DNA from 2 places in the Anaerotignum faecicola genome. Region 1 is predicted to be linked to the other one. Evidence: a T-box and tRNA genes for the amino acid it is inferred to sense, from the RefSeq annotation. Region 1 holds a T-box; the other holds one or more tRNA genes.
What was found. The T-box of region 1 lies ahead of proS (proline--tRNA ligase). A T-box ahead of a tRNA ligase gene usually reads a tRNA of that ligase, here a tRNA-Pro.

Region 1 (4,653 bases):
GCGAAAAATGGTGTATCGTGTCTAAAGAGAAAGAAGGGGACAGCTTTGACAATACAAAAGAAAAAGGTCATCGGGTACAGCCTATTTACCATATTCCTTTGGGCTTCGGCATATCCGCTGACAAAAATTGCGCAGACACATTTTACGGTTGTGCCGCTGGCGTTTCTTCGCAGCTTCATTGCGGGGAGCTTCATGCTGTTCATCGGGAAATTCCAAGGAATGGCACTGCCGAAGAAAAAGCATATTCCGTTATTCCTGCTTGCGGGGGCGCTTGGGTATGTGATTTATACGGTGGCAATGAATATCGGCTTGCAGACATTGCCTTCCGCAACGTGCAGCCTTCTGGTTGCTACATCTCCGATTATGACGGCAATAATTGCATCCAAGGTGTACCGAGAAAAAATCGGTCCGGTAAGTTGGATTTCAATTTTTATTGCTTTTTCAGGTGTTATGATTCTTCTGCTTTGGGACAGCCATGGCACGTTTTCCATTGATGTGGCAATGCTCTGGATGCTTCTTTCTGCCGCTTCCTGGGCAGGCTATAACATTATGACAAGAAAGCTGGTTGCCATGGGCTATACCTCCGCACAAATCACCTGTTTCAGCATGCTTGGAGCAGCGCTGTGGCTCTGCTTTTCTGCTATGCAGGGCTTTCGGGAGATGGTAACCGGGGAGCCGAAGCATTTTCTCGCCTTGCTGTATCTCGCAATCATCTCTAATGCCGTCGGCTGTATCCTCTGGGCGAAGGCTCTGGCGTATGCGGAAAAAACAAGCGAGGTGGCGAACTTTATGTTCCTTTCGCCGCTGCTGTCCACTCTGATGAGTTTTCTGCTTCTGCATGAGGTGCCGGGGATGGGAACCTTTGTCGGCGGCGCGATTATCATCTGTGGTCTGCTGCTTTTTAATCTGAAAGGGCAGAAGAAGGAATAACCGAAAGGCGAATGAAGAAAGAAAAGGATAAATCCTCATTTTTATTTGAAGATTTACCCTTTTTTAATTTGCTTTATTCTGTTGTGGGATTAGTATGCTCTGCCCCAGTAAACCATGTGCTTCGCAGGCTTGCCGCAGCATACGCAGACATCAGAGATTTCTTCCTGTTCAAAAGGAATACATCTGCTGGTTGCTGCTGTTCTTTCCTTGATGGCATCCTCACAGGCCTGATCGCCGCACCACATTGCTTTAATGAAGCCGGGTGTTTCGTTGATGATTTTTTCAAATTCATCCATTGTTTTTGCAACGTAGGTTCTGGATTCACGGTGTTCGGTTGCTTTTTTCAGCATATTTTCGTGAATTTCATCCAGAAGGGCAGGAACTCTTGTTTCCAGCTCATCCAGAGAAACGAAAATCTTTTCTCCGGTATCTCGTCTTGCCAGAACACACTGATTCTGTTCAATATCCTTGGGGCCGATTTCCAGACGAACGGGAATCCCCTTCATTTCATATTCGGAGAACTTCCAGCCTGCGGATTTATCAGAATCATCCAGCTTTACACGACAAACCTTTGCCAGTCTGTTTTTCAGCTCAGCTGCTTTTTCCAGTACGCCTTCCTTTTTCTGCACGATGGGAACAATCATCACCTGTGTGGGCGCGATACGAGGGGGCAGAACCAGACCGCTGTTGTCACCATGCACCATGATGATAGCACCAATCATACGGGTTGTCATGCCCCAGCTTGTCTGGTGTACATACTGGAGCTTGTTTTCCTTATCGGTATACTGGATACCAAAGGCATGCGCGAAGCCGTCACCGAAGTTATGGCTCGTGCCGGACTGCAGTGCCTTCCCATCATGCATCAGGGATTCAATGGTAAAGGTGTGTGCTGCACCTGCAAAGCGTTCCTTTTCTGTTTTTTCGCCCTTTATAACGGGGATTGCCAGTACATCACGGCAGAAATCCGCATAAATATTCAGCATCTGGATGGTTCTTTCCTGTGCCTCCTCTGCGGTTGCGTGTGCGGTATGACCCTCCTGCCACAAAAATTCCATGGTTCTCAGGAAGGGACGTGTTGTTTTTTCCCAACGAACAACGGAGCACCACTGATTATACAGCTTGGGCAGGTCTCTGTAGGACTGCACGATGTTTGCATAATGCTCGCAGAACAGGGTTTCGGAAGTGGGACGGACACAAATGCGTTCCTCCAGCTTCTTTTCGCCGCCGTGGGTTACCCATGCAACCTCGGGCGCAAAGCCTTCTACATGGTCCTTTTCCTTCTGCAGCAGGCTTTCGGGAATGAACATGGGCATGTATACATTTTCCACGCCTGTTTCTTTGAAACGGTCATCCAGCTGTCTTTGCAGCAGCTCCCAGATGGCATAGCCATAAGGGCGGATGATCATGCAGCCCTTCAAGCTGGAATATGCCGTTAAGTCCGCTTTTTTAACAACGTCGGTATACCACTGGGGAAAATCCACTTCCATATCGGTGATGGATTCTACAAATTTCTTTTCTTTTGCCATTTGATTTCCTCCTTAAAACTTTTCTGTACAGAGAATTTCTGAAAATAAAAAAAGCCTTCATCCCTCTGAAAAGGGACCAAGGTCATTCGGCGGTGCCACCCTTATTGATGCAAAAACGCATCCTCTCAAAGCCGTTAACGCCGCACTTACGCCGCATTTTCCCTGCGGAACTCAAGGGGCAGGTTCAAAAAGGCTTGCCGAGGCTCACATCAACCGCCTGTTTTCTGGGGGCAAGGAGGCTTTTTTACTATTCCCTGTCATTGTTTTTCACGGTTTCTATGATACCCCGAAAAAGCAGGCTGTGTCAAGGAGAAAGGGAAATTTCTTAAGAATTTCTTTCGGATTTTGTTAGAGGACTGCAAGATAGATATGATGGAAACGAGGAAACAGATTAGAAAAGATAGAAAAAGATTAGATACATGACTTTACTTGAAAGTAGAATTTCCCTGTGGTATGATACATCTATATCAGAAAAATAACCCGAAAAAAGGGAAAGGATAAAGAAAAATGAAAAAAATTTTGATTGTTGTGGATATGCAGAATGACTTTATTGACGGCTCTCTCGGCACACCTGAGGCGGAGGCGATTGTAGACAATGTGGTTGCAAAAATCAACACCTACACCAAGGATTGCGTGTATGCAACCAGAGACACCCATCAGGATAATTATTTGCAAACGCAGGAGGGTGAAAACCTTCCCATTGTGCATTGTATCGAAGGCACATACGGCTGGCAGTTGAATAAAAAGGTACAGGCGGCTCTGGGCAATGCCGTTGTGATGAATAAGCCATCCTTCGGCTCTTGGGAGCTGGCAGATATGATGGTCATGGAATTTGCAGGACTGCCTGCGGAAGAATGTGAAATTGAGATTATCGGTCTTTGCACCGATATCTGCGTGGTTTCTAATGCGCTGATTTTAAAGGCAAGACTGCCTGAGGTGAAAATCAGCGTGGACGCATCCTGCTGTGCAGGGGTAAGACCCGAAAGCCATGCGGCGGCATTGCAGACCATGCAGATGTGTCAGATTCATGTGCGGTAAAAAGCACCTTTTTGCAGAAAGAGAATCTTTTTTATAGGAATTTTTTTGTAAGGACGTGAGGGTATGAAGGACGAAAGATTAGAAAAGCTGGCAGATGTGCTGGTAAATTATTCAACAAAGGTGAAAAAAGGCGACCGCGTTGCTATTTCCGCGGAGGATGCGGCATTGCCGTTTATCAAGGCAGTCGCAAGGGCGGCAGTGAAAGCGGGCGCGCTGGTGGAATATTATATTGACGTTCCCGATGTGGATGCGGAGCTTCTGAAAAATGGGACAGAGGAGCAATATGCCAGAGAAAATATTCGTTTTGGTGCCTGCGCAAAAAGCGATGTCTGGATCAGCGCATGGGGCAGCGAAAACACAAAGACCATGCAGTCCATCGAAGCGGAGCGACTGAAACAGAAGCGTCTGGCGAATAAGGACAACCGCAAGATTTATTCCGAACGCATGGGAACGGGTGAGCTGCGCTGGTGCGGCACACAGTTCCCGACCAACGGGGATGCCCAAAATGCAGGCATGAGCCTGGAGGAATATGAGGATTTCGTTTACACCGCAGGCTATCTTTACGAGGAAGATCCTGTTGCAAAATGGCAGGAAATGGCGGCATGGCAGGAAAAATGGGCAAGCTATCTGGATGGAAAGAAGGAACTGCATATTCTTTCTAAGGATACAGATATTTTCGTGAACGTGGCAGGCAGAAAATGGATTAACTGCTGCGGGGATGCCAATTTCCCTGACGGTGAAATTTTTACCTCTCCTGTGGAGGATGGGATTAACGGCTATATCACCTTTTCCTATCCCGCCATCATGAATGGGAATGAATTTTACGAGGTACGCCTGACGGTAGAAAAGGGACGCATTGTGGATGTTTCCTGCAAAAATGAAGAAATGTTGGACACCCTGCTGTCCTATGTGGACACCGATGCAGGCTCCCGTTATTTCGGCGAGGTTGCCATCGGCACGAATTACGGGATTCAGCGGCACACGAAAAATATCCTGTTTGATGAAAAAATCGGCGGTTCCATGCACATGGCGATTGGCGAAGCCTTTCGGGAGGCAGGCGGCAAAAACGAATCTGCTATCCATTGGGACATGATCAATGACATGACAAAGGAAGGTAAAATCTATGCCGATGGTGAGCTTTTCTATGAAAACGGAAAAT
Region 2 (4,653 bases), on a different contig from region 1:
CTCATAACCGCCGGCTTCCTCTATGCTCTTGCGAATTGCCTGCAAGGCTGTCTCCTTTTCTGCCACCTGAAGTGTCATGCTGTCCGCCGCATTGCTGTCCGCAGCGCGTGTGCCGCTCACCAATGTCTCGCTGTCCATCGCATTTTCCGCTTCACTTGCATATAAAGCTGCTTTCGGCATGGTTGCCGCTCCCTCCGACCGAAAAGACTTTGCCGTTTCCTTCGGAGTTGTTTCCTTCGGAGTTGCTTCTTTGGGTGTAGTTTCTTTTGGTGCCGTTTTCTGCGAAACAGGTTTTTTTACTTTCTTTGTTTCCTGCTCAGAAAAATCCTCCTTGGTATCGGATTTTTCCGCCGCATTGTTCTCTGTCGCGCTGTCCGCCGCAATCTGTTCTGCCGCTTCCTCGCCCGTATCCGCCGTCAGCGCAGTATTCTCAAACAGAATCTGCTCTATCTCCTCGTTCTGGTTCTGCCGCATTTCCAGCATCCCCCTCGTGCCGCCTGCTACCACAACCACAAGCACCGCCGCCGCGATCATGCTCATCTGCTTCCAGCCATGCTTCTTCTTTGCAGGGAAAGGCACAATCTTGCGTTCCGCCTGCAGCTTCTGCATCAGCTCTGTATGATAGCCTTCAGGGAGTTCCTCGTCAGGAAGGCTTGCCAAAGCGTTTTTCATTTCCTTCTGCTGCGCCAGCTCTTCTCTGCAAGCCGCACAGCCTTCCAAATGCGTTTCGATTTCTGCTGTTTCCTCTGCCGTGGTTTTGTTTTCCAAATACGCCCAGAGCAGCTTTTTCACTTTATCACAATTCATTGCCTTCCCTCCTTTCCTCTCTTATGACGAATAAAATGTGCATCTTGTTCCCGTAATTTTAAAATTTCCTGCTTTAATTGATTTCGCCCACGGGAAATACGGCTCTTCACTGTCCCTAGCGTAAGCTCCAGAATCTCCGCGATTTCCTCGTAGGAAAGCCCCTTGATATCCCGCAGGATAACCGCCACCTTATGCTCCGGTGAAAGGCTCTCCAATGCCTGTAAAATCTCGCTTTTCTGCTCCTCTCGAAGCATGCTTTCCTCCGGTGTTTCGCCCGCATCCGCAACCTGCCGCTGCATGCTGCCTTCCTCGCTTTCCAGCTCTTCCTCTAACGAAAAGCTCTGCCTGCCCTTCCGCTTTCGCATTTCATCAATGCAGGTGTTCGCCGTAATGCGGTAAATCCAGGTAGAAAACTGCGACCGCTCGTCAAAATTCCCGATATTCCGATACGCCTTCAGAAACACCTCCTGCGAAATATCCTTCGCATCCTCGCTGTGGTTCATCATGCGCAGTGCCACGTTATAAACGATCTTTTCATGCTGTAAAATGAGTTCCTCAAAGGCGTGCATGTCCCCCTGCTTCGCCCTCTTGACCAATCGTACCTCGTTCTGGTCGGTCATAAACGGTTCACCTCCGTAGGCCGTGCCGATTCTCTCTTTTTTCCAATTTTTTTCAAATCACTGCCGAATATGAAAAAAGAGACGAATCATATTCGTCTCTTAAACTGCCCTCGAGGCGACAGGATTTGAACCTGCGACCTCTACATCCCTAATGTAGCGCTCTACCAAGCTGAGCCACGCCTCGATATTCCTACCGCTTATTCAGCGGCTTAATTATGATACCACAGGATTATATTCCTGTCAATTCTTTTTTCTTCTTTCAAAAGCTTCCGAAAGAATTTTTTATAAATCTTTTATAAAAATCGAGGCGACAGGATTTGAACCTGCGACCTCTACATCCCTAATGTAGCGCTCTACCAAGCTGAGCCACGCCTCGATATTTTTTACCGCTTTTGTTCAGCGACTTTTACATATTACCACAGGATATTCTTTCTGTCAACAACAGATTTTATATTTTTTCAAAATGTATCCGAAAAAATCCCTTTTATAGAAAAATCCACCGAACCTTCCGCAAAATCATTCGGTGGATTTCTGTTTTTATAACAAATGCAGCCGTCTGCAAACGCGAATCAGCTTGCCGCCGCCGGGTACTGTCTGCAAGTCCTCCTCCACGATGCCCTTGATGAGCAGCATCACCAGACCATACACCGCAACCGCAATGCAGATTGCAAGCAGTGTCGCGATGGTGTTGCTCTGCAAAAGCTGATAGAACACATGATAGCTGCCAAGTGTTGCCGCCGCCATGGCAGCAGAGCCGATAATCGGCTTGAGAAAGCTGCCCATGATATCGAATTTCGTTCCCGTCAGTCTGCTCAGCATGATTACATCAAAAACGCCTGCAACCAGATAGCAGCCCGTTGTGGAAAGCACTGCCCCCAGAACGTTAATAGAAGGAATCCGAATCAGAACCACGTTCAGAATCACCTTTGTAATGGCACCCAGAATCGCACCGACCACGGGCACCTTAATATGTCCAATCCCCTGCAAAATCCCCGTAGAGGTCTGGCAAAGCGCAAGGAAGATAATCGAAACGCCACCAACCGTCAGCAGTGTACCGCCGTCGCTTGCACTGGGGAACAGCATGTGGATAATCTGCGGCCCAAGCGCACTGATACCAACCGCCGCAGGCACAGAAATAATCATGGAAATGCGATAGGTCAGCGTCATTTTTCTGCGTACCTGCTTCCGCTCCTTCAATTTTACCGATGTGGCAATGCTTGGCAAAGCCGCTGTTGCAACCGCCGTAGAAATCGTAACAGGCAATGTGGTCAGCGTAACATATTTCCCCGAAAGCTGTCCATACAACGCTCTTGCATTCTCTTCGGAAAATCCAATCTGCTGCAAAATTCTTACCACCATCCCCATATCAATCAGGTTGGTAATGCTGAATACCGCCGTACCTGCGATGATGGGCCATGCCGTCTGCAAAACTCTGCCTATCAGCTCACGCTTCGATTCCTCGTAGGGCTGCTTGCATCGCTCTGCTCTCCAAAGCAGATACGGGCGAATCAGACAGTAGGCAAAGACCACCACAACCAGGCCTGCCAAAGCGCCAATGCCCGTCCCCATCGTACCACCGGCAGATGCCAGAGGAATGTTCTTCGTCATCCCTTCCGGAATATTGATGCTCATAAACACCCATGCCAGATACACACTGAAAAAGGCGTTGAACACCTGCTCTACAATCTGAGAAATCGCGGTCGGCACCATGGTACGCATCCCTTGGAAATATCCGCGGAATACGGACATGATAGCAACAATCACCAAGGTCGGGCAAAGCGTCAGCAGGGAATAATAGCTGTCCGCAATGTCAATCATATCTGCCAGTCGGTGTGCGCCAAGTCCCATCACAATCGCAAAGAACGTGCCAAAGCAGGTGGAAATCACCAATGCCGCCTGAAAGACACGATGCGCATTTCGGTATTGCTTCAGTGCGATTCTCTCGGAAACCAGCTTAGAAATTGCCGCAGGCAGCCCCGCCGAGGATAAAATCAGCAGGAAGGTATAAATATAATAGCCGCCGCTGTAAATCGCATTCCCCTCGTCCCCAATCATGTTGGTTAAGGGCCAACGGTATATAAAGCCCAAAAAACGTACCAGCAGGCTGGCTGCTGCCAGAATTGCCGCCTGTTTTACGAAGCCGCCGCCCTTTTTCTTCGCTTTTGCCGCCATGGTGCACCTCTTTCCAAAAAATCCTAATCAGAACCGCTTCTTAGCTGTTTGCGCGGTTTTTCGCCTTTCTGCGCTGGGTATTATCCAGAATCTTTTTCCGCATACGCAGATTCTGGGGGGTTACCTCCAGCAGCTCATCATCACTGATAAATTCCATGCACTGCTCCAGAGACATCGTGATATGCGGTGTCAGCTTCAGCGCATCATCGGAGCCGCTCGCACGGGTATTTGTCAGCTGCTTTTTCTTACATACGTTGATATCCATATCATCCGCACGGGCATTTCTGCCGACAACCATGCCCTCGTAAACCTTTGTGCCTGCGCCGATGAACAGATCCCCACGTTCCTGCGCGTTATACAGACCATAGGTGATGGCTTCGCCGCTTTCAAACGCAACCAGAGAGCCCTGCGAACGGGTCACGATATCCCCCTTATAGGGTTCGTAGCCGTCAAACAGGGAGTTCATAATACCATTGCCCTTGGTATCTGTCATAAATTCACTGCGGTAGCCAATCAGACCTCTTGCAGGAATAGAAAATTCCAGTCTGGTATAGCCGCCCTTTGCAGGATACATATTTGTCATTTCGCCCTTTCTGCTGCCCAGCTTTTCGATAACATTGCCGACAAATTCCTCAGGAACGTCAATCGTTACCGCCTCCATAGGCTCGCATTTCTTGCCGTTAATCTCTCTGAACAGCACCTCCGGCTTGGACACCTGAAATTCGTAGCCCTCTCTGCGGAGTGTTTCGATCAGAATGGAAAGATGCAGTTCCCCTCTGCCGGAAACCTTCACGCTATCCAGATTATCCGTATCCTCTACACGCAGGCTGACATCTGTATTCAGCTCCTTGAACAGTCTGTCACGAATCTGTCTGGAGGTAACATATTTCCCCTCCTGCCCTGCGAAGGGGCTGTCGTTTACAGAAAAATTCATTGCCAGTGTGGGTTCGGAAATCTTCACGAAGGGCAGAGGCTCCGGCTTTTCGGGGGAACAGATGGTATCCCCGATCATAATATTTTCAATGCCGCTAAGCGCAACAATATTGCCGACGCT

Region 2: it has a tRNA-Pro gene. The T-box ahead of proS (proline--tRNA ligase) is inferred to sense a tRNA for this amino acid. The anticodon was not compared.

Annotation. Positions count from the first base shown of each region.
Region 1 covers NZ_BHVZ01000012.1:40,041-44,693, forward strand. Annotated here, with positions in the region: gene EJE48_RS09800 (DMT family transporter) at 46-930, shown strand; gene proS (proline--tRNA ligase) at 1,020-2,456, opposite strand; T-box leader at 2,525-2,726, opposite strand; gene EJE48_RS09810 (cysteine hydrolase family protein) at 2,964-3,494, shown strand; gene EJE48_RS09815 (aminopeptidase) at 3,558-4,653, shown strand, end outside.
Region 2 covers NZ_BHVZ01000002.1:158,955-163,607, forward strand. Annotated here, with positions in the region: gene EJE48_RS06570 (zf-HC2 domain-containing protein) at 1-807, opposite strand, end outside; gene EJE48_RS06575 (RNA polymerase sigma factor) at 804-1,427, opposite strand; tRNA gene EJE48_RS06580 (tRNA-Pro) at 1,538-1,611, opposite strand; tRNA gene EJE48_RS06585 (tRNA-Pro) at 1,730-1,803, opposite strand; gene EJE48_RS06590 (putative polysaccharide biosynthesis protein) at 1,965-3,599, opposite strand; gene typA (translational GTPase TypA) at 3,640-4,653, opposite strand, start outside.